DNA from 2 places in the Roseateles sp. 22389 genome. Region 2 is predicted to be linked to the other one. Evidence: predicted binding sites of a transcription regulator. Region 2 holds the regulator's gene; the other holds the start of a gene.
The links. The regulator FliA, encoded in region 2, starts transcription of late flagellar genes. The targets are predictions, from matches to a motif close to CTAAAGTTTNNNNNNNNNNNGCCGNTA.
Positions count from the first base shown of each region.

Region 1 (15,046 bases), on a different contig from region 2:
GCGACATCAGGTTGCTGGCATAGATGAGCTACGAAGCCCGCCGACCGCCGTGTCAGACAGATTCCTACACGCTGACAGGCCCGCAAATGGAAACCGCCGCGCGAGGCCCCGTGGACACGGGCTCGGCGGCGGTTTCTGGCGGAGACAGCCTGTCAGGCTGCCCCGCGGGCGGAAAGTGCGGGCGCCTCAGGCGGCCTGCAGGCGCAGCAGTTCGGAGTCGACGATCGCCATCAGTTCCGGGGAATCGCGGCGCAGCATGTCCAGCGCCTGACCTTCATTGAGGATGGACAACACCTCGATGGCGGCCTTGACCTCGCCCAGGCCGGACAGCGCGAAGCCCAGCGTGTAGAGCGACGGCGCATGCTGCGGCGAGAGCTCGACGGCGCGATGCGCATACAGCGCCGCTTCGCGCAACTGGCCGGCGGCCAGCAGCAGCGCGCCGACGTCGGAGAGCAGCTCCACGCTCATCGGCGCCATTTCCAGCGCGTTGCACAGCAGCGCGACGCCGTCGCCGATGCGGCCCTGCGCGGCCTGCGCATAAGCGGCATTGCGCGCCTGGGCCAGCAGCAGCCGGGCCTCGCTGGAGCCCGGACGGATGCGTCCGTGAACTTGTTCCTCGATCGACGCGTCGATCATCGACACGGCGGACCGTGCCTCGGTTTGCGATTGCAGGGGCATAGATCTCTCCATGGTCGTTGGAACTCGTCGATCGGGTCCGGCCTCGTTGTCCAGACCGGTCCCGGCGAAGGGGGCGGATGCGGCGCCGCGCCTTGTCGGCCGCGCCGGAAGGCACTTTAGGGCGCCACCCCCGTGATCGAGCGCACGAAAAGCGCCGCCATTCCCCCTCAATCCCGCCGTGCAGCGGCCGTTAACCCCTTCATGTCCGTCGCCAGACCGACACCCGGGCACAGGTCCGGGTCGAGGTCAAACGACAAACAACGCGTTGCAAGACCTGCTTATCTCCGGATCGAAAGTCTTGACAAATTGCCCTCAAGTTCTAAGGCGCAGGCGCCGATAACCAAAACAACGGGGCTGCTGAACGCAGCGACAAGCCAGCAAGGACCAGGAGTCCAAAGGCGAGTCGAAGCAGGCAGGCGGCACGTGGTCCGGTTAGAAGGCCTGACGTTCTTGGCAACCCGATGAGGGAGTGGGACGGCAACGGTTGACTAGCGTCGGACTGGGACCGATCCGGGAAATGGCCCGGCAGGTTCAGCAGGAGCATCCGAGATCCTCGGCCGGTTCGCCTCACGGCGGGCTGGAGGATCGGAGGACTCAGGCGCTCATGTGTGGTTCGGCGCTTTTGCCGGTATTTACGTATAGCTGTTAGGAGCAATCATGGCCCAAGTCATCAACACCAACCTGCTGTCGCTCAACGCCCAGCGCAACACCAGCACGAGCGCCAGCTCCCTGGCCGTCTCCATGCAGCGCCTGTCCTCGGGCCTGCGTGTCAACTCCGCCAAGGACGACGCCGCCGGCCTGGCGATCGCCGACCGCATGAACGCGCAAGTCCGCGGCATGAACGTGGCCCAGCGCAACGCCAACGACGGCATCTCGCTGTCGCAGACGGCCGAAGGCGCGCTGTCCAAGGTGGGCGATTCGCTGCAGCGCATGCGTGAACTGGCGGTGCAGGCCCGCAACGCGACCAACACCACTTCCGACCTGGACTCGATCGGTCAGGAATACGCGCAGCTGGGCTCTGAAATCCAGCGCGTGCTGGGCGGCACGACCTTCAACGGCCGCGCCATCCTGGCCGGCGATTCGGGCACGCAGACCTTCCAGATCGGCGCCAACACCACGGCCAACGACTCGGTCGACGTCACGACGACCAACATGACCACGGACACGACCATCACCGGCGTGACCGGCGGCGCGATCACCAACGCGTCGACGACGACCGACCTGGCCACCGTGATCGACAACATCGACGCGGCGATCAAGACGGTGTCGAGCGAGCGTTCGAAGCTGGGTGCCTCGCAGAACCGCTTCGACGCGATCGTGTCGAACCTGCAGATCTCGGTCGAGAACCAGACCGCGGCCCGCAGCCGGATCATGGACGCCGACTTCGCCTCGGAAACCGCCAACCTGAGCCGCGCGCAGATCCTGCAGCAGGCCGGCAACGCGATGATCGCCCAGGCCAACCAGGCGCCCCAGCAAGTGCTGGCCCTGCTGCGCTGATCCTCGTCAGCCAGACGCCCGCGAGGGGGACTTCGGTCCCCCTTCTCTTTCCCCATCCCGCGCGGGTGGTGAAAGAGAAGCGCTCGCCCGCCATGGCACGACTTCACGCCTGGGACAGGCGGTTACACGCTTTCTTTTCAAGAAGGCCTCAAGTCCATTCCCTGCCGGCCCGATAACTGCATCAACGGGTCCGCAAGTCAACAGCAAGGGCCACGTGGTCCGGCTCAGTCGGACAGTTTTTCAAACGTCCGACCGAGACCGTGAAGGTCTCTGAATTCAAAAGGAATGGATCATGGCTCAGATCATCAACACCAACCTGCAATCGCTCAACGCCCAGCGCAACCTGTCGTCCTCGCAGTCCTCGCTGTCGGTGTCGATGCAGCGCCTGTCCTCCGGCCTGCGCGTCAACTCCGCCAAGGACGACGCCGCCGGCCTGGCGATCGCCGAACGCATGAACGCCCAAGTGCGCGGCATGAACGTCGCGGTGCGCAATGCCAACGACGGCATCTCGCTGGCGCAGACCGCCGAAGGCGCGCTGTCCAAGGTGGGCGATTCGCTGCAGCGCATGCGTGAACTGGCGGTGCAGGCCCGCAACGCGACCAACACGACCTCCGACCTGGACTCGATCGGCAAGGAATACGCCCAGCTGGGCCAGGAAATCGGCCGCGTCATCGGTGGCACGACCTTCAACGGCAAGGCCATCCTGGGCGCCGATGCCGGCACGCAGACCTTCCAGATCGGCGCCAACACCAGCGCGAACGACTCGGTGGACGTGGTCACGAACAACATGACCAACGACGCGACGATCACCGCCGTCACCGGCGGCGTGATCGACAGCGCCTCGACGCCGGACTCGCTCAAGACGGTGATCGACAACATCGACGCGGCCATCACCACGGTCTCCGGCCAGCGCGCGATCCTGGGCGCCTCGCAGAACCGCTTCGACGCGATCATCTCCAACCTGCAGGTCTCGGTGGAGAACCAGACCGCCGCCCGCAGCCGCATCATGGATGCCGACTTCGCCGCGGAAACCGCCAACCTGAGCCGCTCGCAGATCCTGCAGCAGGCCGGCAACACGATGGTGGCGCAGGCCAACCAGCTCCCGCAGCAAGTGCTGTCGCTGCTGCGCAGCTGATCCCCACACGCGGGCGCCGTCCGGCGCCCTCCCCGGTTGACTCCTCAAGCGCCGGTCCTCGCGGCCGGCCTTCCAAAGGCTCCGCACCATCCCCCGGGACTGGTGCGGGGCCTTCTTTCATTGGCTTCGTAATGGACGGTTTTCCGCCCGTTAATCGGCCCATCGACGGGGTGGCAGCTTTCGCACAATGGCATCCATCGAGCATGAAGTACCGCTCGACCACCGGTCCAACCGGCAGATCCGAACAATGACTGCGATGGCGCAGCGAGGATCGGCAGGCGAGGTCGGGAACCGACCCACCTAACCGGGATCGCAGCCAGGACAGGATCTCCGCAGGAGTGCATCAATGCCACAGACCATCAACACCAACATTGCTTCGCTGAACGCGCAACGCAATCTGAACTCGTCGCAGTCGTCGCTGGCGACCTCGATGCAGCGCCTGTCCTCAGGCCTGCGGGTGAACTCCGCCAAGGACGACGCGGCCGGCCTGGCCATCGCCGAACGGATGAACGCGCAAGCCCGCGGCATGTCGGTCGCGATGCGCAATGCCAACGACGGCATCTCGCTGGCGCAGACCGCTGAAGGCGCGCTGGGCAAGGTGGCCGATTCGCTGCAGCGGATGCGCGAACTGGCGATCCAGGCCCGCAACGCGACCAACGCGGACAGCGACAAGGATTCGCTGGACAAGGAATTCGGCGAACTGGCCAAGGAAATCCAGCGGGTCACCGCCGGCACCACCTTCAACGGCAAGTACATCCTGGGCCAGGACGCGTCGCTGCCGCAGACCTTCCAGGTCGGGCCGAACACCACGTCCAATGACGAGATCACCGTCACGACGCCCAACATGTCGGCCGACACCACGATCACCCAGGTCTCCGGCTCGGACACCAGCGGCGCCGGCCGCGCGGTGATCGACCGCACCGCGGACGCCGCGGCGATCGCCACCGTGGTGGCCAACATCGACACGGCGCTGGACACCGTCAACAGCCAGCGCGCGACGCTGGGCGCGACGCAGAACCGCTTCGACGCGGTGATCTCCAACCTGCAGGTGGCCTATGAGAACCAGACCGCCGCCCGCAGCCGGATCATGGACGCCGACTTCGCGGTCGAGACCTCCAACCTGAGCCGGGCGCAGATCCTGCAGCAGGCCGGCAACGCGATGGTCGCGCAGGCCAACCAGCTGCCGCAGCAAGTGCTGTCGCTGCTCAAGGGTTGATAGAAAAACGCAATCAAAGCGCCAGGCCTCCGTCCTAAAGTCGGATCGCCTGACGCCGATATGCAGGACAGGGCCTCACGCCAATCACGCGAGGCCCTGTCGCGCATGGGGCTTCCGGCCAGGGAGCCGGAACACGGTCACAGGGAGTTCGCACGATGGCAAGCATCACCTCCGCGGGTCTGGGCAGCGGTCTGGACGTCGAAAGCATCGTCACGAAGCTGGTGTCGCTGGAAAAGCAGCCGATCACCGACCTCCAGTCGCGCACCGACACCATCAAGTCGCAGATCTCCGAGTACGGCAAGATCAAGAGCGCCTTCAGCGCGATGCGCGATGCGGCCGCCAAGCTGGCCAATCCGACCACCTGGTCCGCGCTGACCGCCACCTCCTCCGACACGACGATGGCCACCGTCATCGCCGGCGCCGGCTCTGGCGCCGGTTCCTACGCGCTGGACGTGGCCAACCTCGCCTCGGCGCAGTCGCTCTCGAGCAAGGGCTTCGCCAACAACGCGACGGTGGGCTCGGGCTCGATGACCATCGAACTGGGCCAGTGGAGCGGCACCAACAACTCCACCTTCACCAGCAAGGACGGCGCGACGCCGGTCAGCATCTCCATCTCGTCGACCGACACGCTGGCCAACATCCGCGACAAGGTCAATGCCTCGGGCGCCGGCGTGCTGGCCTCGGTGGTCACCGACGCGACCGGCTCGCGCCTGGTGATCCGCTCGCGCGACACCGGCGAGGCCAACGGCTTCCGCATCACCACCGCCGATGACGACGGCAACGGCGCCGACGCCAGCGGCCTGTCCGCGCTGGCCTACGACCCGACCGCCTCGATCTCGTCGATGACGCAGAACACCGCGGCCAAGAACGCCAACCTCACGATCAACGGCCTGGCGATCAGCTCCGCCTCCAACAACATCGAGGGCGCCGTCGACGGCCTGACGATCAACCTGCTCAAGACCGGGCAGTCCACCGTCACCGTCGGCCAGGACAAGGACAGCGTCAAGAAGGCGATCAACGACTTCGTCACGTCGTACAACAGCCTGATGACGCTGATGCGCAACGACACCAAGTACGACGACGCCAACAAGACCGCCGGCGCGCTGCAGGGCGACAGCACCGCGGTGGGCCTGCAGAGCCAGCTGCGCAACATCACCGCCGCGGGCAGCACGCTGGGCGGCAAGTTCGGCCGCCTGTCGGACCTGGGCCTGGACATCGGCGCCGACGGCACCATCAAGGTCAACGACACCAAGCTGACCAGCGCGCTGGGCAGCATGAGCGACCTGAAGAACCTGTTCATGGGCGTGGACACCGCCAACCCGAACAACAACGGCATCGCCACCCGCTGGCGCGCCTTCGCCGACCAGGTCACCGGCTTCGACGGCTCCATCACCACCCGCACCACCGGGCTGCAGTCGCGCGTGACCGCCAACAACAAGCGCGTGGACGAGCTCAACGACCGCGCCGCCGCCTACGAGAAGCGGGTGCGCGCCCAGTACACGGCGCTGGACACGCAGATGGCCAAGCTCAACGACATGCAGAGCTACGTCAACAAGATCACCAGCATGCTGGGCAGCAGCTGAGGCCGCGGGCGCGGCGTGATCGGTGCGGGGTGCGGATCGCCCTCGGAACTGGACCGTCGCGACCGCCCTTCTCCGGCGCTTCGAAAAGACCGCCGACAAGCCTCCTCACGGAGGCTTTTGTTTTTCTCCAGGCGCGCAGAATTTCGAGACAAATTCGACACGGGGGAGGCTCAAGTTGGGCCAGCGGGGGCCGAAAACTGATTCAAGCACTACAGCACACCCCAGCAGCACATCATGTACGGCAACTCCTCCCCCTTCGCTTCCCACGGTCAACGCGCCAGCAGCATGTACAACCGCGTCGGCGTGGAAACGGACGTGATGACGGCCTCGCCGCACCGCCTGGTGACTCTGCTGCTGGACGGCGCCTTCGATTCGATGACGCAAGCCATCGGCGCGATCCGCACCGGCAATGTCGACGCCAAGAACCGCAGCCTGAGCCGCGCGGTCCGCATCCTGGACGAGGGCCTGAAGGCGGCCCTGAATCTGGAGTCGGGCGAGCTGGCCATGGACCTGCGCGACCTGTATGCCTACATCTGCATGCGGCTCACCCACGCCAACCTGCGCAGCGACGACGTCGCCGTCGAGGAATGCGTGAAGCTGCTGCAACCGATCCGCGAAGCCTGGGCCAGCATCGCCCCGGCCGCTGCCGAACAACGCGTCGCGGCCTGATCCGGCCCCGCTCCCCTCCAGCCTGACGACTTGAGAAGTTCCATGTCCAAGTACACCGCCAAGCCCCAAGCCCCCGCCGCCCACGCCGCCCCGACCACTCCGGACCGCCTCATGAGCACCCAACTGTTGAGCTACTACGAAGCCATCGAGCAAGCCAGCGCCGACATGCTGAGCGCCGCCCGCTCGGGCAACTGGGACGAGGTGGTCAAGCTCGAAGGCGCCTGCGTGCTGCTGATCTCGCAGCTCAAGCACGCCGCCGGCAGCCAGCAGCTGGGCCCCGACGAGGCGCAGCTCAAGACCCGCATCATGCAGCGCATCCTCGTCAACGACGCCGAGATCCGCCACCTGGCCGAACCCTGGCTGGAGGACCTGGACCAGCTGATGAAGGGCAAATCCAAGACGGTGCACTGACCGGCCCGACGATCGCTCCGACGACCGCTGCGCCGGTCTCGCCGCGATCGACCGCCCCGGCGATTCGAGACTTCGGTCACGCGACCGGCCCCGGATCGTCCGCCAGCGCCGCGACCGGCCCCTCGAACGGATGGGGGCGGCGCGGCGTTTGCCTTGGGGGATGCGGGAGAATTTTTCTGAACGATTGCAGCCGGATGCTGGCCTTGAGCGACCTGAAAGTCCCCGCCCCTCCCGCCGATGCCGCGGACGCCGATTACCGGCTGGACGCGCCCGGCGAGATCATGAACTGGCTGCGCGAGCTGCTGCAGTCGCAGGCGCGCCTGCAGCTGTCCACTCCGGCGGGCGAGGCGATCCACACGGTGCTGCGCGCCCTCGATACGCCCCGCGGCATGCTGACGATGGAAGCGCCGCGGGCCGGCGACACGCTGGCGCCGGTGCTGGCGAGCGACGAGCTGGTGGCCACCGCCTACCTGGACCGGATCAAGCTGCAGTTCGACCTCTCCGGGCTGGTCGCGATCCGCGGGGACGGCGCCGAGGTGCTGCGCGCCCCGGTCCCGCTGCGGCTGTACCGCTTCCAGCGGCGCCAGGCCTACCGGGTGGCCTCGGCCGGGCAGTTGTATCCGGCGCTGAAACTGGCCGACGCCGACCTGCCCCGGATCCGCGTGGTCAACGTGAGCGCCGGCGGCGTCGCGCTGCACTGGCCGGCCCACGTGGTGCCGGTGCCGCAGGCGGGCCAGGAGATCACCGGCACCTTGGAACTCGAGCGCGAAGTCAGCTTCGCGACGCTGCTGCGGGTCCAGCATCTGACGCAGGGCGAACAAGGCGCTCCGCACCAGGCCGGCTGCGCCTTCGTCTCGCTGGCCCCGACCGCCGCCCGCGCGCTGCAGGTCTTCATCGACCAGGCGCAGAAGCGGGAACGGTTGATGCGTCGCAGCAGCTGAAGCGGTCGATCCGACCCACTGCCGACCCGCGTCGGCGCACCGGCGGGTCCGGACAGCCGATCCGGTCCGCCAATGACAAGAGCCGCCCTGGGGCGGCTTTTTCACGCCCGATCGGCGCCGATGCGCGCCGTCGTGGCGATCTCAGACCTGCATGTTCATGATTTCCGAGTAGGCCGACACCAGCCGGTTGCGCACCTGCAGCGTCGCCTGGAAACCGATCTGGGCCTTCTGCATGGCGACCATGGTCTCCTCCAGGCTCACCGTCGGGTTGTCCAGCTGGACCTCCCGCTGCAGCCGCGACGCCTCGTTCTGCTGCGTGCTGACCGACTTCAGCGCCGAGCTCATCGCATCCGCGAAGCTGGTGCCGCCGGGCGCGGCCTTGGCCACCGGCTGACCCTGGGGGGTCAATCCGGCACGGGCCACCGCGCTGGCGAAGTCGAAGGGTTTGAGTTTCAGGTCCACGGCATGCATCGTACGGAGGCCGCCGCCGGCCATAGCTCCGAACTGGGGGGGCTTCTTCGGCCTGTTCCGAACATTCTTGAGGGCCCCGATCGAAATAATCCTGACCTGTGCCGAGGCGTCCGCCTGGGCGCACCCCGCCGATCGTTCGACCCGAGCCGTACACCCCCATGGACAACGCCCTGAGCAGCCCCGCCGCCGGACTCCCCGAGGTGCAGCAGACCGCCAAACCGGCCGGCCTGCCCCAGCGCCTGGCCGCGATGCCCACCAAGAGCAAGCTGATGCTGGGCGGCGGCGTCGCCGCGCTGCTCGCGGTGATCGTGGCGATGTCGATGATGACGGCCAAGCCGGACTTCCGCCCGCTGTTCTCCGGCCTGTCCGACAAGGACGGCGGCGCCGTCATCGCGCAGCTCGCGCAGATGAATGTGCCCTACCGCAACGAGCCGGGCGGCACCATCATGGTCCCCGCCAACCAGGTCTACGACCTGCGCATGAAGCTGGCCTCGGCCGGCCTGCCCAAGGGCGGCATCGTCGGCTTCGAACTGATGGACAAGCAGTCCATCGGCCAGACCGCGTTCAACGAACGCCTGAACTTCCAGCGCGCCCTCGAGGGCGAACTCACCCGCACCATCACCGCGATGGCCGACGTCGCCGACGCGCGCGTCCACCTGGCCATGCCGCAGCAGAACGGCTTCTTCCGCGAACAGCAGAAGCCCAGCGCCTCGGTCATGCTGACGCTGCGCGGTGGCCGCACCCTGGACCGCGCCCAGATCGCCGGCATCGTCCACCTGGTGTCCTCGTCGGTGCCCGAACTCAATCCCAAGGCCGTCAGCGTGCTCGACAGCACCGGCGCCCTGCTCTCCCAGAACCCCGACGGCAACGCCACCGGCCTGGACAGCCAGCAGCTGCAGTACAAGCAGCAGGTCGAAGCCAACCTGAACAAGCGGATCGCCGAGCTGCTGGAGCCGGTGGTCGGCCGCGACAACCTGCGCTCGACGGTCACCGCCGACGTCGACTTCAACCAGGTCGAGTCCACCGCCGAGGAATACCGTCCCAACCAGGGCCCCAACACCCAGAGCGCGGTGCGCCGCCTGACCTCGGAAGAGCAGTCCGGCGGCACCGCCGGCGTGCCCACCGGCGTGCCGGGCGCCACCACCAACCAGGTGCCCCCGCAGGCGGCCGCGCCGATCAACGGCCAGGCTCAGCCGCTGCAGCCGGCCGGTCAATCCGGCGGCACGCAGAACATGCGCCGCAACAACGACACGCAGTTCGAGCTGGACCGCACCGTGCGCGTCACCCGCAACGCGATCGGCCAGGTCCGCCGGCTGAACGCGGCGGTCGTCGTCAACCAGAAGACGGTCACCGACAAGAATGGCAAGACCTCCAGCCAGCCGCTGTCCGAGACCGAGATCCAGAAGCTGGATTCGCTGGTCAAGGAGGCGCTGGGCTTCTCGCAGGAGCGCGGGGATTCGGTCAAGGTGATCAGCACCCCGTTCGTGTCCGACAAGGTCGAGCCCGCCGACGTGCCGCTGTGGCAGCAGCCCTGGCTGCGTGACATCGCCCGCGATGCCACCGTGCCGGCCGCCCTGGTACTGATCGCGCTGATCGCCGTGTTCGGGCTGGTTCGCCCTGCTCTCAAGGCGGCTTTCCCGCCGCCGGCCGAACAGAAGGACGACACTGCCGGGAACAACGGCCTCAGCGTGGTCGAGAACGAGCAACTGGCGCTGGGCGGTCCCGGTGGCCTGCCGGCCCTGGAGGCGCCGATCTCCAACGACAAGCTGGAGCGGGCCCGCCTGCTGGCCAAGGAGAACCCGGTCGCGGTGGCCAACATCATGCGCGCCTGGGTCAACGGCGAAGAGCTGGAAACCTCCCCGGCCGGCGGCCGCCGCTGAGCGGCGCTGCCGGGAACCCTGCCTCAGGATCGATAGCGAGACATCACCATGGACGACAAAGGCGTCGAAGACGCGGCCATCCTGCTCATGTCCCTCGGCGAGGAAGAGGCCTCCGAGGTCTTCAAGCACCTGTCGCCGAAGGAAGTGCAGAAGCTGGGCGAGACCATCGCCAAGATGAAGGTCGTGCCGCGCGACCGCGTCGAGAAGGTGCTGGACAAGTTCGACCTCGTCGCCGAGTCGCAGAGCACCCTGGTCAGCGACACCGACGAGTACGTGCGTTCCGTCCTGCGCAAGGCGCTGGGCGATGACAAGGCCAACCTGCTGCTGGACCGCATCCTGCAGGGCTCGGACGTGTCCTCGATCGAGTCGCTGAAGTGGATGGACCCGGGCTCGGTCGCCGAACTGCTGCGCAATGAACACCCGCAGATCGTCGCGGCCATCCTGTCGCACCTGGACTTCGACCAGAGCAGCTCGGTGCTGCGCGTCTTCACCGAGCGCCAGCGCAACGAGGTGCTGATCCGCATCGCCACGCTGGACGGCATCCAGCCGATGGCGCTCAAGGACCTCAACGAGGTCATGGGCCAGATCCTGGCCGGCGGCGAACGCATGAAGAAGTCCAACCTGGGCGGCGTCAAGACCGCGGCCGAGATCATCAACATGATGGGCACCAGCGTCGAGGCCTCGGTGCTGGACTACATCCGCGAAGCCGACTCCGACCTCGCCCAGAAGATCATGGACAACATGTTCACCTTCGAGGACGTGGAGAAGATCGACGACCGCGGCATCCAGGCGGTGCTCAAGGAAGTGCAGTCCGAGTCGCTCATCGTCGCGCTCAAGGGCGCCGGCCCGGAGCTGCGCGAGAAGATCTTCCGCAACATGTCCACCCGCGCCGCCGAGACGCTGCGCGAGGACCTGGAATCGCGCGGCCCGGTGCGCCTGTCCGAGGTCGAGGCCGAGCAGAAGGAAATCCTCAAGGTGGTGCGCCGCCTCGTCGACGAAGGCCAGATCGTGCTGGCCGGCGGCGGCGACGACCAGTTCCTGTAAACCCGACGCCCCCTCGACGCCCTCGATAGCGACCGACACCCGAACCGATGGTCACCCGCCCGCCCCGCCAGGTCCCGCCGCCGCCCCGCCCCGAGGGCGACGCGCCGCGTGGCAACACCTACAGCCGCATCATTCCGCGCGAGGAACTGTCCGGCTTCGCCGCCTGGAACCCGGGCACGCTGGACGGCGCCGCGCCGCCGCGCAAGCCCTCCGTCAGCGCGCCCGCGCCGGTCGAGCCCCCGCCCCCGCCGCCGCCCCCCGGTCCGAGCATCGACGAACTGATGCAGCAGGCCCGCCAGGCCGGCTACCAGGACGGCTACCGCGACGGCATGGCGGCGCTGGACGCGTTCAAGCAGAGCTTCGCCAAGCAGATCAGCGCGCAGGTCGGGCAGTTGGTCGCCAGCTTCGACCAGGACCTGAGCGCGATCGAGCAGGGCATGGCCGAGGCGCTGGCCCGCACCGCCGTCGAGCTCGCCCGCCAGGTCGTGCGCAACGAGCTGTCGACCGCGCCGGAGCTGGTCTCCAGGGTGGCGCACGACGCCGTCGAGGCGCTGCTGATCAACGCCCGCCACGTCCGCGTGCGCGTGCATCCGGACGACCTGCCGCTGGTGCTGGACGGCGCCGGCCAGGAGCTGCGCGCCCGCGAGGCGCAGGTCATTCCCGACCCGTCCATCGCCCGGGGCGGCGTCAAGGTCGACGCCGACATCTGCAGCGTCGACGCCTCGCTGCCGGCGCGCTGGCAGTCCGCCGTCGGCGCGCTGGGCCAGGCCTCCGTCTGGGAGGACCGCCGCAGCGCCGCCGAGGTGGCCCAGGAAGCGCGCCTGGACTTCCGCAACGATCCGACCCCCAGCCAGTACGGCGGCCTGCCGCACGGCTACCAGAACAGCGGGGACCGCGAACCATGAGCAGTCGCACCGACCGCTGGGCCCAGTACTTCGACGACCTGCAGGCCTTCGCCGGCAACGCGCCGGCGCTGGAGCCGCAGGGCAAGCTGGTGCGCGTGGCCGGCCTGGTGCTGGAGGCCACCGGCGTGAAGGTGCCGGTGGGCTCGGTGTGCGAGATCCACATGCCCTCCACCGCCGCCGCGCCGCGCCGCGGCCAGCGCCCGGTCACGGCCGAGGTGGTCGGTTTCTCCGGCGACCGCGCCTACCTGATGCCCACCGATGAGATCCAGGGCCTGGCCAGCGGCGCGATGGTGCTGCCGCGACCCGCCGCGCTGCACGGGCCGGTGCTCGGCGAGGAGCGCCATCCCTGGCGCCGCGACGAGGACCGCGGCCTGCACCTGCCCATGGGCGACGGCCTGCTGGGGCGCGTCGTCGACCCGCAGGGCCATCCGCTGGACCGCGGCGGCCCGCTGGTGGACGTCCGCGACGAACCGATGGTGCGCCGCCCCATCAACGCGATGGACCGCGACCCGGTCCGCCGCCCGCTGGACACCGGCGTGCGCGCGATCAACTCGCTGCTGACCGTCGGCCGCGGCCAGCGCCTGGGCCTGTTCGCCGGCACCGGCGTCGGCAAGTCGGTGCTGCTGGGCATGATGGCCCGCTACACGCAGGCGGACGTCATCGTCGTCGGCCTGATCGGCGAGCGCGGCCGCGAAGTGAAGGAATTCATCGAGGACATCCTGGGCGAGGAAGGCCTGCGCCGCAGCGTGGTCGTCGCCGCGCCGGCCGATGCGCCGCCGCTGCTGCGCATGCAGGGCGCGACCTACGCGACCGCGGTGGCCGAGCATTTCCGCGATCGCGGCCAGCATGTGCTGCTGCTGATGGACTCGCTGACCCGTTATGCGATGGCGCAGCGGGAAATCGCGCTCGCCATCGGCGAACCGCCGGCAACCAAGGGCTATCCGCCGTCTTGTTTCGCCAAATTACCGCAACTCGTCGAACGCAGCGGCAACGGCCTGGCGGGCGAGGGATCGATCACCGCGTTCTACACGGTGCTGTCGGAGGGCGACGACCAGCAGGACCCGATCGCCGACGCGGCCCGAGGCATCCTGGACGGCCACATCGTGCTGAGCCGCGAACTGGCCGAGAGCGGGCACTACCCCGCGATCGACGTCGAGCGCTCGATCTCGCGCGTCATGACCAGCGTCGCCGACAAGCGGCACGTCGAACTGGCGCGCCGATTCCGGCAATTGCTCGCGAAATACAACAAGGCGCGCGACTTGATCCAGCTCGGCGCCTACCAGCCGGGGCACGATCCCGAACTCGACCTGGCGGTGCGCCTGCATGGCGACATGGACCGATTGCTCCAACAAGACATGCATTCCCCCGCTTCTTTGAACGATTGCCTCAACCAGTTGACCGCCACACTCAACTTTGCGTGATAGCTGCCGACATCCGTGAAGCGAGGTCATCGACATGAGTAGTTCCAACTTGCAGGCCCTGACCGTTCTCCTCGAACGCGCGGAGGCCGAGCGCGATGAAGCGTTGCGTCATCTGCAGGAGGCGCAGGCGCGTGCCAACGCCGCCCGCAACCAGCATGACCAACTGGCGCAATACCGCACGGACTACCGCAGCCGCTGGTCGCAGGAATTCGCGCAGCGGACCACGGTCCAGCTGCTGGGCTGCTACCAGAACTTCGGCCAACGGCTGGACCAGGCGATCGGCCAGCAGAGCGGCATCGCCGACTACGCCGACCAGCGCCTGAGCGCCGCCCGCGACCTGCTGCGCGAGCGCGAACTGCGTGTCGCCTCGGTCCGCAAGCTGATCGAGCGCCGTCGCGCCGAGACGCTGCGCACTCAGATGCGCCAGGAACAACGCGCCACCGACGAGCAGGCCGCCCGCGCGGCCTCGCGCGGCGGCAACCCGATGTCGCGCCTGGTCGCCTGAGCGCGATCCGGTCGCCGGAACCCTTTTTTCCCGTCATGACGCAGATCCAGAACACCCCCGCGTTGCCGGGCGGCCTCGGCGCGATGCCGTCCGCCCCCGCCGGCCGCAAGGATGGCGGCTCGGCCGACTTCTCGCGCCTGCTGAACCAGAGCAACCAGCAGCTGCAGCAGCAATCGGCGCAGTCGGCCCGCTCGACGATGGCGCAGTTGCAATCGCAGCAGCTGGCGACCCAGCAGGCCCAGTCGCAGCAGCAGGCCCGCCAGCTGGAAGCCCAGCAGCTCGACGCCCGCCAGCAGGCCCAGCGCCAGGAATCGGCGCCCGCGCCCCGGCCGGCCACCCCGCCCGCCCGGTCGCCGGAGAACACCGCCGCGAAGGAAGAGAACAAGCTGACCGCCCGCAATGCCGCGGCCCGCCAAAGCGTCAACAAGGCCGAGGACGCGAAGGCGCCGGCCCGTGCGAGCGCGGCGAACCGTGCCAACCCGGCGGACGCCGCGGATCAGAGCGATGCGGCCGATGCCAGTGATGCGCCGGACGCCACGGCAACCGCCGCCTCCGACACCGCAGGCTCGGAGCGCGTGGCCGGCCAGGACGCCGAAGGCCAGGACCGCAAGGCCACCAAGGAAGCCAAGGACAGCGGCGCCACCTCCGCCGAGCAGATCCTGGCGATGCTGCGCGGCGAAGCCCCGGCCG
Region 1 covers NZ_JBQEOF010000034.1:964-16,009, forward strand. The annotation lists gene ACTJKJ_RS26805 (tetratricopeptide repeat protein) at 187-678, opposite strand; gene ACTJKJ_RS26810 (flagellin N-terminal helical domain-containing protein) at 1,336-2,175, shown strand; gene ACTJKJ_RS26815 (flagellin N-terminal helical domain-containing protein) at 2,468-3,310, shown strand; gene ACTJKJ_RS26820 (flagellin N-terminal helical domain-containing protein) at 3,657-4,526, shown strand; gene fliD (flagellar filament capping protein FliD) at 4,682-6,109, shown strand; gene fliS (flagellar export chaperone FliS) at 6,344-6,778, shown strand; gene ACTJKJ_RS26835 (flagellar protein FliT) at 6,890-7,189, shown strand; gene ACTJKJ_RS26840 (flagellar brake protein) at 7,393-8,130, shown strand; gene fliE (flagellar hook-basal body complex protein FliE) at 8,272-8,592, opposite strand; gene fliF (flagellar basal-body MS-ring/collar protein FliF) at 8,760-10,481, shown strand; gene fliG (flagellar motor switch protein FliG) at 10,530-11,525, shown strand; gene ACTJKJ_RS26860 (FliH/SctL family protein) at 11,573-12,430, shown strand; gene fliI (flagellar protein export ATPase FliI) at 12,427-13,851, shown strand; gene fliJ (flagellar export protein FliJ) at 13,886-14,356, shown strand; gene ACTJKJ_RS26875 (flagellar hook-length control protein FliK) at 14,392-15,046, shown strand, end outside.
Region 1: fliD (flagellar filament capping protein FliD) is a predicted target of FliA. The motif match lies at 4,561-4,587, and genes of this name have one in related genera.

Region 2 (15,046 bases):
CCGCGTCGAAGGGTGGCCCCCGGGGCGAAACTTCCGGTAACGGCTCCAGCAATGGCGCTTCCCTGTCAGAGGGAAACGACCGCTGGAACCCAACACGTAAGACGACACAGAGCAGCCCAATGCGCGATTTCAGCAATGCTCCCAAGGACCAGGCCGACGGCCTGCGACGCCTCTTCGCCACCGCGCGGGTGCGGGTGGTGCCGGTGGTGAGCAATCCGCATGTCGTGGGCAGCGGCGCGCTGCTCGAAGGCATGTGCGCCGCCTTCGCCGAACTGGGCCTGCACACGCTGGTGGTGGACGCCGGCGAGCAGGCCTCGGCGCCGTCCGACCTCGCGGCGGTGGACCTGGCGGCGTGCGTGGAGCCGCTGTCGGCCAAGGTGTCCTTCCTGGCCGCGCGCGGACTGCCGCTGCGCTACATCAACGCCAACGGCTCGGCCGCCCAGTTCCTGGAAGCGGTGACCGACGCGGCCCCGTTCGCGGACGTGATCCTGCTGCATGCCAGCGCGGCCGAACTGAGCCGCGTGCTGGTCTCGCGCGAGGTGAGACCGGTGCTGCTGGCCGACACCGACGTGCAGAGCGTGACCTACGCCTACGCCGGCATGAAGTGGTTGACGCAGCGGGCGGGCCTGATGGTCTACAGCCTGCTGCTGGCCTGCAATCCGCAGCTGCGCCTGGCCGAGCGGATCGCGCAGCAGCTTTCGAGCTGCGGCGATGGTTTCCTCGGCGCGGTGCTGCGCGAGTGGGCCTGCCTGGATCCCCGCCAGCCGGTGACGGCGCCGCTGACGCACGAGATGCGTCACATGGCGCGCGAGCTGCTGCTGGCGTCGGTGCCTGGCGCGGCGCTGGACAGCGCCGCCGATGCGATGCCGCTGCGTCCGCGGCCGATGTGGCAGCCCAAGGCCGGTCGCGCCCCGCAAGGCGTGACCCTGGCTGCGCATTGACCCCGGATGGGAGACGAGACGATGTACACCGCCAAGGGTCAACTCGACAACAACTCGCTGATCCGCCAGTACAGCCCGCTGGTGCGCCGCCTGGCGCATCAGATGATCGCCAAGCTGCCGGCCAATGTGGAACTGGACGACCTGATCCAGGTCGGCCTGATCGGCCTGACGGACGCGCTGTCGCGCTTCGACACGGCGCAGGGCGTGCAGTTCGAGACCTTCGCGACGCAGCGCATCCGCGGCGCGATGCTCGACGAGCTCCGCGGCAGCGACTGGATGAGCCGCGGCAACCGGCGCCAGCAGCGCTCGATCGAGAGCGCGGTGCACAAGCTCGAGCAGAAGCTGGGCCGTCCGCCGCAGGAATCGGAGATCGCCGCGGAGATGGGCATCTCGCTGGGCGAGTACCAGGAGATGCTGGGCAAGGTACGCGGCACGCAGCTGGTCTATCTGGAGGACATCTCCGGGGATGACGACAGCGACGACTACCTCGACCGCCACGTCAGCGACGAGTCGGCCGATCCGATGTCGATGCTGCGCGACCACCGCATGCGCGAGGCGCTGGTGGAGGCCATCAAGAACCTGCCGGAGCGCGAGGGTTACGTCATGTCCATGTACTACGAACATGACATGAACCTGAAAGAGATCGCCGCCGTGCTGAAGGTGACCGAATCGCGGGTGTGCCAGCTGCACAGTCAAGCGATTGCCCGATTGCGCGTGAAGCTGCGCGACTGGTAAAACGGGCCGCACAGCGGCCGCAGTCCTTGTGGTCCAAACACCATGGGGGAGCGTCCGATGTGGGACTCATTGCGCAGGCGAGCCGGGAAGGCGTCGCCTGACGCGTCGGAGGGCGGCGCCGGGATCGGCCCGCGCGAGCCGACGATGCAAGGCAAGACCACCACCGTCGTCCGGGAGCTGTCGGGCGGCGTGTCCAAACTGGGCCGCGACGCGGCCGAAGTCCGCGGGCTGCTGGAGGACACGCAGAAGGTCGTGACCTCGCAGGCGCAGGCGATGCAGGCGCTGGGCGCGGAGCTCGAGCAGGTCCGGCATGCGCAGGACGGCATCAACCAATCGACGAACCAGACCCGCGAGGCGGTGGGGCGCGCGCGCACGGCGCTGTCCGGCGTGGGCGACGAGGTCGGCGAGATCGTCTCCACGCTGCGGCTGGTGAGCGACGCGGCGTCTGAGATCACGAAGATCGCGCTGCAGACGCGACTGGTCGCGTTCAACGCGTCGGTCGAGGCCAAGCGCGCCGGCGAGGCCGGACGCGGTTTCGGCGTCGTGGCGGACGCGGTCAAGGACCTGGCGGCGCAGGTCGAGGCGTCCTCGAAGGCGATCATGGGCACGGTGGGAACGCTCGATTCGCGGATCGAGAGCTTCAGCCGCGAGCTGCGGGCGGACGGCGCGGGAGGCGCCGCGCAGAGCAAGATCCACCAGGCCTTCGCGGATGTCGAGGTCGACGTGGACCTGATCGCCAAGTCCGCGCAGGAGAGCCAGGCGACGACGCAGCTGCTCGCGGCACGCTCCGGCGAGCTGGGTGTCGAGATCCAGCAGGCGATGCGCAAGCTCGACTCGGCCTTCGCCTGCAGCGACCGCTTCCTGCGGCTGTCGGAGCAGATGATCGAGCAGATCGCGTCGAGCGGCGTGGAGGTCGAGGACTCGCCGTACATCCAGACGGTGCAGGAGGCGGCGGCGGAGATCTCAGCGCTGCTCGAGCGCGCGGTGGCGGAACGCAAGATCGACACCGCGGCGCTCTTCGACGAGCACTACCAGCCGATCGCCGGCACCGATCCCCAGCAGTTCACCACGCGCTTCACGCAGATCGCGGACCAGCTATTCCCGCAGGTGCAGGAACGGGTGCTGACTTTCTCGGACAAGGTGGTGTTCTGCATCGCGGTCGACCGCAACGGGTATGTCGCGACCCACAACAAGCGGTATTGCCAACCGCAGCGGGCCGGGGATACGGCCTGGAATACGGCCAACAGCCGATATCGCCGGATATTCAATGACCGCACCGGGTTGGCGTCCGCCCGGAATCAGCGGCCATTCCTTCTGCAAACCTACCGCCGCGATATGGGTGGCGGGAATTTCGTGCTGCTCAAGGAGGCGTCCGCGCCAGTCACCGTTGCCGGGAGGCATTGGGGTGGGGTGAGGTTGGCGTTCGGGTTCTGAATCCGACGCGGAGAAGGCGGTTGCGGCGCTGATTCAGGCGTGAAACTCGGCCGCGGGAACTGGTTGTCCCCTGACTTGCAAGTGGGGCGGCGGTGACCGGTGGCGGTGATTGCGCGCCTGGCGTCGCGCGGACCAGAATGGATCCAGGTGCTCAAAACACCGTTGAATCAGTGGCCGCCATCTGCGGTCATCTCGGAATGCCCGTTTACGGGCGAGATGGATCTTTCCGCGAGGAAGGTCGCACGTTGGTTTGACCGTGTTTTGACATCTCGCCCACCCGCTCATCTGGCTAGAAGGTGGACGTCCCTCAACGTTGTTTATTGAAGGACTCCGAATGATCCCCGCAGAAACCATTCGCGCTTTGGCCGAAACCGGATTTCGAATCTCCGAGCAAATCGCCCTCGATCACATCGATGTCGAATTCGATCGCAAGAAGCTGCCTTTCAAGGCGAAACGCCTGCGCACGCCGCTTCTGAGCCGTAAACCCTTGTGCGACGACACCGAATACACGCGCATGGTGCTGCGGGAGGCGTCCGTCATTCCGCCACGGCACAAGCCGGCCGCTATGCGCGATGGCGATCCCGCTGAAGCGCTGCTCGATCCCTCGATCACGGTCGGCGCCGCGATGTTCAACGTGCGTGATCGGCTCACGCTCCTGGCCGCGCTGCTGCGCGATTCCATCGTCACGATGGAAGACCCGGAGTGCTTGTGGGGTCGGATCCATGTCGCGAGCCGGGATCTCGTGCGGGAAGCGCTCAGCAATCTCGCCGTCGTCGAAATTGGCGCGCTGGAGGAGCACACTCGCCAATCTCATGGCGCGCTGCAAGCGGCGTGACGCCCCTCCATCCCTCTCACTGCCATCCCAGCCCGATGTTTTCACCGACCTCGCAAACCGCCGGCTTACTCGACTCCGGCGTCCTCGAGCGCTCCGTTGCTGCTCAGGCCTGGACCTACGGCTGGGCGATTTCCCGGGATACGCCAGCGCCGATCCAGCGGGCCGGATATTGGGAAGTCCGCGTCGGAAAGCCGGAGCAAACCACGCGATACGTCCTGCCGCATCTGGATCGCGAGGTCCTTGAGCAACTCGTCGCGAATGAGTCTGCGGCCGGCATTTGGCTGAAGGTCTGCGCGCCGATGGAGAGCGTGTCGCCGTTGCTCTCCAAGGACTGGAAGATCCACGCCCCGGAGTTCCTGATGAGCGTCGCGCTCGCACGCAGCGCCGAGTCGCTCGCAGCGGGTTACCGCATCCAAATCGAACGGGTCGGCGCGCTGCTGCGGGCGACCGTCCTCACCGAGGACGACGATCTCGCGGCGAGCGGTCAAGCCGCTCTCGACGGCGCCTTCGCCACCTTCGACCAGATCGTGACCGATGAAGCGCATCGGAGAAGGGGACTCGGGCGGAGCGTGATGGCGGCGTTGACGAACGGCGCGCTCGATCATGGGGCGCGGCATGGCGTGCTGGTGGCGACCGAGGCGGGCGCCGCGCTGTATGCCGTCCTGGGCTGGGCCACGGTGTCGCCGGTCACGGCGGCTTCGATGCCGGTGGAGTTGGGCTGAGCGTTTCGTACTGACTCGATCACGCGACAACGGCACGCGGAATGAAGCCCTGGTCCGTCAGCGCCTTGATCACGCCGCGCAGCAGCGTGCTGTTGCTGAATCCGATGGTGTACTGACGCGCCTCCGGATGGGTGGGCTGGAGCATCCCGTTCGCGAGCAACTTGCGAATCTGATAGGTGCGCTGAGCCGGTGAACTCTTCGGCATGGCATCGGCGAGGTCGGCCGACCTCACGACCTTCCGGAGAACGGCAACCTTCAGAACGCTTTCCTCTTGCTCGGTGATCCATTGCCGTTCGCGCGCGTGGGCGATCGCGGGAAGCAGGATCTCGGCCGTGAGGTTCCGGTAATCGGCCAAACGATCGACCTTGTTCAACTCGTCTCTCACACCGGTCAACACATAGGTGCACCACGTCTCGAGCGCGACATCCGTCCCCTTGTCTGCCAACGAAAGCATCGCGTAGTACTTCTCCCGGTCAGCGCAGAACACCGCCGCTGGATTCAATAGACGTCCATCCTCGGCGGTCATCCGGAATCCGTACTTGATGAGGAGCGCGTAGGTGAAGAGACGCACAACGCGGCCGTTGCCGTTGCCGAACGGATGGATCCAGGCAAAGCGATGGTGCGCGAGGGCCACCTTCATCAGGTCGTACTTGCGCTGGTCGTCCCGATTGACGAAGTCGACCAACTCTCCCATGTAGGCCCCGATCCGGACGGCATCCGGGGGCGCGTGCTCGGACATCGCGATGCCGACCGACCCGCTCCGGTAGGCCCCTGGCGTCTTGTCGCCTTCGCGCTCCAGACCATCGACCGTCATCGCGTGAAGACCGCGGATGAAGTGCTGGCTCAGCGCGGAGCCGGGCTCGAGCCCAGCGTCGATCTCGTCCATCGCATGCTCGATGTTGGCGATTTCCCGCAACGAGTCGATCTCTTGATCGGCACGTTGCAACGACGCGGGCCCCCCGAACTTGGTCTCCACGTAGTCCGCCAGCGTGGTGTGGTTGCCTTCGATGCGGGCCGAGGCGAGGCTCTCCAGCAGATGGAACACCTGCTTGAGTTGCATGAACACCATCGGCGGCGTCGTTCCGTTGAGCTGGAGTCGTCGCAGGTGTTCCAGGTCGGTGAGGACGTCCAGCAGCGGCGACGAGAAGCTGGGATTGAGGAGCCTCAGCGGATGGTCCAGAAAGGTCGCCATGTGCGTAGGAAGTGAAATGGGCGAATTCGATATGTTGAATTTGACGGGAATTCTTTAGTGGTGACAATGACTTGGCGATGTAGCCCGCCGGCAATAAGTTGAATCGCGTCGGAGCGGATGTTGAATCGATGGACCTGTGCCAGTCGGATTCCGCTCTGTTTGACGAGCACCCGGAGCGTGTCCGAAACATCTTTTGCCCTGCGCTGGTGATACAAGGTCCGGTCCATCGCTCCGCCGGCAGGCTGCCCCAGGCATCAATCCTGCTGCCCCGTCGCCGATGCCCTTGATCGACTCCCCCGCACCTACCGACCCCCGCGCCGCCGACCTCCGCCGCATGAAGCTGGTCGCGCTGGGCTGCCTGCTGGCCTCACTGGCCGGGCTGGCCGTCAGCCTCGTGATGGGGGCCCAGGGGCCCTGGGCCTGGCTCAAGGCCTTCTGCGAAGCCGCCGCCATCGGCGGCTTGGCCGACTGGTTCGCCGTCGTCGCGCTGTTCCGCCATCCACTGGGCCTGCCGATCCCGCACACCGCGCTCATCCCGCAGGGCAAGCACCGCATCGCCGACAGCCTGGCCGAGTTCGTCCGCGACAACTTCCTGCATCCCGAGGTGCTGCTCCAGAAGCTCGAGATCCTCAACCCCGCCGAGCGCCTCGGCCAGTGGCTGCGCGAGCCGGCCAACCTCGCGCAGGTCACCGGCTCCGTCCGCGCCATGGCCATCGAGGGCATCTCGCTGCTTCACGAGCAGGCGGTGCGCCGCGCCATCGGCGAGTTCCTCGTCGCCCGGGCGCTGTCATGGAACGCCACCGCCACCGCCGCCTCGGTGCTGGACGTGCTGACCAAGTCGGGCCGTCACCAGGACGTGCTCGACGGTGCCCTGTCCAAGCTGCGCGACTACCTCGCCACGCCCGAGGTGCGGATGCTCGTCGCCGCGCGGCTGGTGAAGTTCGCCCGCGCGCAGTGGCCGAAGGCAACCTCCCTCGTCGACACGATCGCCAACGTCGACAAGATGGCCGACAGCCTGTCCGACAAGCTCGCGCTGCAACTGGTCGAGGAAGTGCAGACGGCGCTGTCGCAGCCCGATCACTCGGTGCGGCGGCAGTTCGACGACTGGATCCACGAATTCATCGAGCGCCTGCGCCAGGACCCGGAGTTCGCGCGCGAGGTGAACGCGATGAAGGACCGCGTCGTGCAGAGCGACGACGTGCGCGCCTACCTCGACGGCGTCTGGACCGAAGTCCGCGCCACCATCGAGCGCGACCTGCAGCGCGAGGACTCGGTGCTGATGCGGCACCTGGATCATTCGCTCGCCGGGCTCGGCGACCGGCTGAGCCGGGACCCGTCGCTGGTGGAGGCGATCAACGCGCATGTGCTGTCGGCCGCGGGTCGCATGGTCGGCGGCATGCGCGAGGGCGTCACGCGCCACATCGCGTCGACGGTGAAGTCCTGGGACGACCGCAGCCTGGTCCGCCAGATCGAGCTGAGCGTCGGCCGCGACCTGCAGTTCATCCGCCTCAACGGCACGCTGGTGGGCGGCGTGATCGGGCTGCTGCTTTACGCGGTGACGGTGGTGATGCAGCGGTGAGCTTGGGCGAGCTCATGCATCGTTCCGGTGTTGCCGTTTAAGCATCATCTGTTGCTTAATAGACAATACGCGTTGCCTAATAGGAAATGCTCGTGGCCTAATCGGCAACGGTCGGATCTCGCTGGTTTGAGCCATGAATACTCAACTGATGAATGAACTGGTGGGCGGTGCCGCTCGCTATCGGGCGCTTCGCTGTCTCTATGAGCAGGCCGAGCGCGAATTCGGCACTCGCGAACTGGCCGCCGCCGCCGCGATTGATCCCAGCAACGCTTCGCGATGGCTGCGTCGCTGGACCGATGTCGGGCTGGTGGAGCGCAAGACGATCCGTGGGCAGAACGTCTTTCAGGCCTCCACCGATCCAGGCCTTGCGCCGCTGCGAGCGCTCGTCATGCAGGACAGCGATCTTGTTCGCGTGATGCGGGAACACCTCGCCACGATGAAAGGCGAGGTGGACGCCGCTGCCATCTTCGGGTCGGCGGCACGCGGCGACATGCATGTCGACAGCGACGTTGATCTTCTCGTCTTGACCCCCGACCTCTCGCGCCTCCAAGCTCAGGCCCATTTCAAACCAGCGGGCCGCGCGCTGAAGCGGGCGGTCAACGTGCTGGTCTATGCGCCCGAGGACTGGCGGCAGGCACGCGATGAACGCAATCCCTTTGTGCTCGACATCCTCGGTCACCCGACCATCGAGCTCAAAGGATCGCTGAATGCTCCGTAAGCCAGAGGACTTCTACAGGGAAGGCAGCAAGGTCTTCCGCAAGGCGCCGATCAATGCAAAGGCGATCCGTGGCTGGATCGCCATCTCCGAAGGCAAGGTGGCCGACGCCTTCCGCGAGAGCAACTCCAGCACGACGCGTCTCGGCGCAGCCTATGACGCGATGCTGAACTTGAGTTTCGCGTTGCTGTGCGCGAAGGGCTGGCGCTGCACCTCGGCCGACGGGCATCACGTGCAGGCGCTTGAGGCGGCATGTGCCTACGCGGCCCTGTCCACCGGCACATTCGATGAACTCGACGCGATCCGCGATCTCAGGAACGACCAGTACCAGGGGGTGCCCGCGACGCCTCAAGACGTCGCGGGCGCGCTTTCCGTGCTGGAACGGGTGGTGCCCGCGCTTTTGGCGCTATTGCCCCCGAGGGGCTAGGCGGCGCCGGCTCACAACGCCTTCAAGAACACCACCAGGTCCTTCTTCTCCTGCTCGGTGAGCTGGGTCTCCAGCACCAGGTTGAAGAACTCCACCGAATCCTCCAGCGTCAGCAGCCGGCCGTCGTGCAGGTAGGGCGGAGAGTCCTTGATGCCGCGCAGCGGGAAGGTCTTGATCGGGCCATCCATGTTGGCCATGCGCCCATTGATCATCCTCGGCTTGAAGAAGCGCTCCGTCCGCAGGTTGTGCATCAGGTTGTCCGTGTAGTACGGCGGCGCATGGCAGCTCGCGCAGGTCGCCTTGCCGAAGAACAGCTGCTGTCCGCGCAGTTCCTGCTGCGACGCCTTCCTCGGATCGAGCTTGCCGTCGATGCCCAGCTTCGGCGCCGGCGGGAAGTCCAGCAGGGCCTGGAACTCCGCCATGAAGTGCACCTGGCTGCCGCGCTCCAGCACGTTCACGCCCTTCTTCGTCGCGATCACCGGATCGCCGTCGAAGTACGCGGCGCGTTGCTCGAACTCGGTGAAGTCCTCCACCGTCTTCAAGGCCCGCTGCGAGCCGAACAGCCGCTGGATGTTGACCCCGCGCAGCGTCGGCGTGTCGATCCGGTGCCGGAACGGCTGCGGCCGGATGTCGCCGACCAGGTGCGTCGACGCGTTCGTGTGGCCGTTCGCATGACAGTCCAGGCACGCCACCCCGCGGCTGGGCTTCAGCGTGCGCCGGTCGTCGGTCTGGTTGAACTGCTGCTGCGGGAACGGCGTCACCAGCAGCCGCACGCCTTCCAGCTGCTTCGGGTTCAGCACGCCGTTGAACAGCCGGAAGTAGTTGTTGATCGTCACCAGCTCCCCCTTGGACACGTCGCCCAGGTCGGGTCGCGTCGTCAGGAAGATCGGCGCCGGGAACTCCGGCAGGAAGTGGTCGGGCAGGTCGTAGTCCAGATCGAAGCGCGTCAGGTCGCGGTCGATCTCCTGGCGTCGGATCTCGTCGATGTGGAACTTCGGGAAGACCATCCCGCCCTCGGGATGGTTCGGATGCGGCAGCGGCAGGAAACCCTTGGGGAAGAGGTCCTTGGCCTTGATGTCGTCCGGACTCATCGCCGCCAGCTGGTCCCAGGTGACGCCGCGCGGCAGGCGGACCCGCACGCCGTCCTGGAGCGCCTTGCCCTTGGTCATCGTCGCGCCCGGGGACGGGCGGTTGGCCAGGTCGTAGCGCTCGTTGAGCAGGTCCGCATGTTTCCGCGCCAGGCCGGGTTTCGCGGCGCTCATGCGCTTGACGACGCTGTCGAAATCCTCGGTGATGACGACCGGCATGTAGCTGGTCGGCGGGGCGGCGGTTTCGCCCATCGCGGTGTTTGTGGCCAGGGGCACGGAGGCCACCGCGGCGGCGGTGCCGAGCAGGGCCGGCCAATGCCAGCCCCCGCGGCGGGGTGCGCGTGAAGTCATGTCTTCTCCCTTTCCGGTGGACGGGGCGCCCGCGCCGGTCCCGCACGCGGCGGCAAGCGCGGTTCCCGGCCGCGACAGGAACCGCGCGATGGTGCGCCACCGCACACAGGGGCAAGGACTGACCCCAAGGAATGTGATCGCGGCCTCTTCGGGCCTTCGCGACACAGCCAGACAAGACCGTAGTCCATCGCATCGCCCGATCCAAATAGAACCTCGTGATGCGTTCGATAGCCGCCGCCTCGCTGCTGATTGATGTATGAGCCTCCTCTGTTGGAGCAGCAGGCTCCGCGGGAATTGGCCTTTCTCGACCATCGAACTGGAGGTCCGGGTTCGGGAGACTGACCGCCTCCTCATTCCGATGGTCAGCCAATTCACGTCATGTCTCATCACTTTGTTCCCACGCCTGCCGTCCGACCGCTGGAACGGGCGGCTCCCACCCCCGACCCGGTGACCCGCGCCGCGCCAGGCCGCCGTCGGGACGACGAAGAGGCCGAAGCCACCGCGGAGTCTTCCGCACCGCCGACCGAGACTGCCGAGACTGGTGCCACGCCCGCCGACGCGACCCCGGCCCCGAGCGGAGAGGCAGCCGCGCCAGTCGATGCGCCTGCCACCGCCGACACCGGCGCGCCGGCCGACGAGAACGACCCGCTGCGAAGCAGCCGATCCAGCGCGATGCTCGCGGCGGGCCTGGGCCTGCTGGGCGTTGCCGGCGCGGCAGCGGCGGGCGGGTCGGGCGGCGGGTCCGGCGCGACGCCGCCGATCACCATTGATCCGCCAAAGCCGGAGCAGCCGAAGCCGGAAGAGAAACCGGATCCGAAGCCCGAGCCTCAGCCCGAGCCGAAGCCGGATCCGAAGCCTGAGCCTCAACCAGACCCGAAGCCGGATCCGAAACCCGAGCCTCAGCCAGACCCGAAGCCGGACCCGAAGCCCGAGCCTCAGCCCGACCCGAAGCCGGACCCGAAGCCCGAGCCTCAACCAGACCCGAAGCCGGATCCCAAGCCCGAGCCTCAGCCCGACCCGAAGCCGGATCCCAAGCCCGAGCCTCAGCCCGACCCGAAGCCGGATCCGAAGCCTGAGCCTCAGCCAGACCCGAAGCCGGATCCCAAGCCCGAGCCTGAACCCGATCCGAAGCCTGACCCGAAGCCCGAACCCGAGCCCGATCCGAAGCCGGATCCCAAGCCCGAACCCGAGCCCGAACCCAAGCCGGACACCGAGCCGCCCCTCGCGCCTGTCCTGGCCCTGATGAACGACACCGGCACCAGCGGATTCGATCGCGTCACCCGCGACGCGACCGTGCTGGTATCCGGCCTGGAGCCGAACGCGAGCTGGCGTTATTCCTTGGACAACGGGCAGACCTGGCGGGACGGCAAGGACGGCGCGATCCCCGCATCGGCGTTCACGCACGACGGCGACTGGAAGGTGCTGGTGCGCCAGACCGATGCCGCCGGCAATCACAGCGAGGTGCGATCGCTCGAATTCAAGCTGCTGACCTCGGCGGCCACGCCGACGCTGCGGCTCAGCGAGGACACCGGCGCGACCGTCTTCGCGGATCCGGCCGGCATCTCCCTGCATGACGGGGTCACCCGCGACGCCACCGTGCTGGTGGGCAATCTGGACCCCAACGCGAAGTGGCAGTACAGCATGGACGGCCTGTCCTGGTTCGAAGGAAGAGATGGCCGCGTCGAGCCGGGATTCTTCGGCGACCATGACGGCGCCAAGATCGTCCATGTGCGTCAGCTCGACACGGCCGGCAACGTCAGCCAGATCGAGACGCTGCAATTCGTCCTCGACACGAAAGCCGATGGTCCGACCGAGGTCCGTCTCGTCAACGACAGCGGCGTGAGCAGCACCGACTGGCTGACCAACGACGGGCGGCTCGAGCTGGTCCTGGCCCCGGGCAAGACCTTCAGCTACACCTTCGACACCGGCCACTGGGGCTCCGGTGGCGGCGCGGCCGGCAACATCGTGGCGATGCCCACCGACCTCCCGGACGGGGCCCGCTGGGTGGAGTTCCGCGTGTACGACGGCGCCGGCAACGGGACGCTGCAGCGCGTCAACTTCCAGCTCGATCGCACGGCGCCGGCCAAGCTCGGCGCGACGCTGATCAATGACACCGGCGCCAGCGCCACCGACGGCATCACGCAGGACGCGACGATCCAGGTCACCGGGCTCACCGCGGGCAACCGCTGGCAGTACCGCATCGCGACCCGGGGCGACCAGTGGTTCGATGGCGACGATTCGATGCGGATCGAGAACTCGGCCTACGGCGGCGATGGTTACAACTGGGTCGACATCGCGCAGGTCGACGCCGCCGGCAACCGCAGCGAGCTCACCCGCGTGCACTTCGAGCTCGACCGCGCCGTCGAGGCGCCGAAGCTCTGGTTGAAGAACGATACCGGCGCCAGCGCCTCCGACTTCATCACCGCCGACGGCACGGTGGTCATCGGCGGCCTGGAGACCGGCGCGACCTGGTGGGCGGGCTTCAATGGCCAGGAATACACCGGCACGGCCGTCAGCGGCATCCATCCCACCGTGACGCCGCCGTCCAGCAATCAGTTCATCTTCGGTGCCCGTCAGACGGACCTGGCCGGCAACCAGAGCGCGCTGTCGACGCCGCTGCGCGCCTTCGTGACGACGAAGGAGGACGCCGACGCGCGTCAGCCGGCGCTGCGATCGAGTGAGGGGGCGCTGCTGAGCGGCACCGATCGCCAGGACGATTTCCTGGTCGAGATCGGCGCCAACATCCGGCTGCTCACCGTCACCAACTTCTCGAGCGAGCAGCACGATGTCCTCGACCTGAGCCAGATCCTGACGCTGGGCACCGGCCAGAAGATCGGGGATGCCGTGAGCAAGTGGAACCGGGGCGACGGGTGGCTGGGCGTCGAGCTGGCCATCACGGCCAACGGCGGGGAGCGGTACTTGGTCGACCTGTGGAACCTTCCCGCCGCAGATCGCATCTTCATCCGCACCGGCGACGGGCTGCACGTCCTCTGAGCCCGGGACGGGCATGACCCCCGCGGCGAGCGCCGGCGTCCTCTAGACTCCGGCGCTCGTTCCGTTCTGGGCCGCCAGGCCCAGTCCCTCCCGCCCCGTCCTTGTGGAGCCCGTCATGCCCCGATACGTCGCCTTCCTCCGTGGAGTCAGCCCGATGAACGCGAAGATGCCGGACCTGATCCGCGCCTTCGAGGCCGCCGGCTTCACGCGCGTGAAGACGGTGATCTCCAGCGGCAACGTGGTGTTCGACCACGACGGCGCACCGGTCGACGAGCTCGAGCGCCGCGCCGAACAGGCGATGACCGACACACTGGGCAAGACCTTCGGCACGACGGTCCGCCCGGTCGAGCACCTGCGCCGGATCGTCGACGCCGACCACCATGCGCCGTTCCAGCCGCCTTCCGCGGCCAAGCAGCTGATCACCTTCCTGAAGCGCCCGCACGAGTTGCCCGTCTCGCTGCCGCTCGAAGGCGAGGGCGCCGCGATCTGCAAGCTGGAGGGCGTCGAGGTCTACAGCCACTACCTGCCCAACGACAAGGGGCCGCTGTTCATGACCATGCTGGAGAAGACCTTCGGCAAGCAGATCACGACCCGCACCGTCGACACGGTGCGCAAGTGCATCAAGGCCTGAGGACAGATCGGGCGGCGCCGCTCAGGCCACGCAGGCCCGATTCTTCCCGGTGCGCTTGGCCTCGTAGAGCGCCTCGTCGGCGCGGTCCAGGGCCTGCTCCATCGTCTCGCCCGCCCGGAACAGCGTCACGCCGGCCGAGAAGGTGACGAACACGTCGCGGCCCTCGTGCATGAACAGGCTGGCCGACAGCGAGCGCTGCAGCCGCAGCAGCACCGCCTGCGCCTCCTCGAGCGGCGCTTCCGGCAGGATCAGCACGAACTCCTCGCCGCCCCAGCGCCCGACCTTGTCGCCGGGCCGCAGCAGCCCCGACACCCGCGCCGCCAGCGACTTCAGCGCCTCGTCGCCGGCCGCGTGGCCCAGGTTGTCGTTGAGCTTCTTGAAGTTGTCGATGTCCAGCAGCGCCAGCGCCAGCGGCTTGGGATCGCGCTCGAGCTTGGCGCGTTCGGTCTCGAAGGTCGCGATCAGGCCCCGCCGGTTGGCGATCTGCGTCAGCTGGTCGGTCTGGACCTCGCTGGAGAGCTTGCGCAGCTCGCCCTCGAGCTGCTCGACGCGCTCGGCCAGCTGCGCCGCGCGGTCGTGCTCCTCGCGCAGCCGGCCCTGCGTGGTCTGCACCAGCGACTGCACGCTGCGGCTCTCCTCGACCATCTCGCGCACCACGCCGGCCAGGCTTTCCAGCGAATCCGCCTGCTCGATCACGGTGGCGTACTTGCCGACGCTGTCGCTGAAGCGGTCGGTGTGCTGGCCGAGCTCGCCCAGCTCCTGCAGCATCCGGTTGATCAGGCCCTTGAGCGCGTCGCGGGCGCGGCTGCGTTCCTCGCGCAGGCTGTGCTGGCGCTCGCGGGTGCTGTGCAGCAGCTCGCTGACCGAGCGCACGCTGCGCGCCGTCAGCCCCTGCGCCAGGGTCTGGCCCATGGCCTCGCACTGGCCCTGCGCCCAGGAGTCGTCCTCGGCCAGGTCGGCCAGGCTGCCCGTCAGCTCGCCGCAGAGCTTGCCCAGCTCGTTGAAGGCGTGGTTGCGATGGTCCAGCCAGCGCCGCGCGCGGATGCACAGCGCGTCCATCTGCGCGGCGCGCTCGGGCGTCGCGCCGTCGCGGACCAGTTCGGCATGGGCCACGCCCAGCGCATCGATCAGTTCCTGCGCGCGCAGGTCGTCCGCGGCGAGGGCATGCCGCACCGTGCCGTTCAGGTGGGTGCCGACCTCGGGCCACGACTGCAGGCCCGGGCCGGTGCCGGCGGACGCCGCCGCACCCGTCGCGCCCATCAGCGTGTCCAGCGAGCCGTAGCGACCGCCCTCGGCCGACGCGGGCCGGCCGTCCTCGGCCGTATGCGCATCCGCGGGCGGTTGCGCGCTTTCCTCGTCGGTGAAGAACTGCGTCGGCGTGCCCGCGCGGTCTTCGTCGTCG
Region 2 covers NZ_JBQEOF010000002.1:424,493-439,538, reverse strand. The annotation lists gene ACTJKJ_RS04975 (MinD/ParA family ATP-binding protein) at 120-941, shown strand; gene ACTJKJ_RS04970 (RNA polymerase sigma factor FliA) at 963-1,676, shown strand; gene ACTJKJ_RS04965 (methyl-accepting chemotaxis protein) at 1,821-3,110, shown strand; gene ACTJKJ_RS04960 (hypothetical protein) at 3,445-3,945, shown strand; gene ACTJKJ_RS04955 (GNAT family N-acetyltransferase) at 3,981-4,667, shown strand; gene ACTJKJ_RS04950 (Fic family protein) at 4,687-5,859, opposite strand; gene ACTJKJ_RS04945 (DUF445 domain-containing protein) at 6,194-7,438, shown strand; gene ACTJKJ_RS04940 (nucleotidyltransferase domain-containing protein) at 7,572-8,156, shown strand; gene ACTJKJ_RS04935 (hypothetical protein) at 8,146-8,580, shown strand; gene ACTJKJ_RS04930 (hypothetical protein) at 8,592-10,019, opposite strand; gene ACTJKJ_RS04925 (hypothetical protein) at 11,262-13,013, shown strand; gene ACTJKJ_RS04920 (DUF1697 domain-containing protein) at 13,129-13,644, shown strand; gene ACTJKJ_RS04915 (diguanylate cyclase domain-containing protein) at 13,666-15,046, opposite strand, start outside.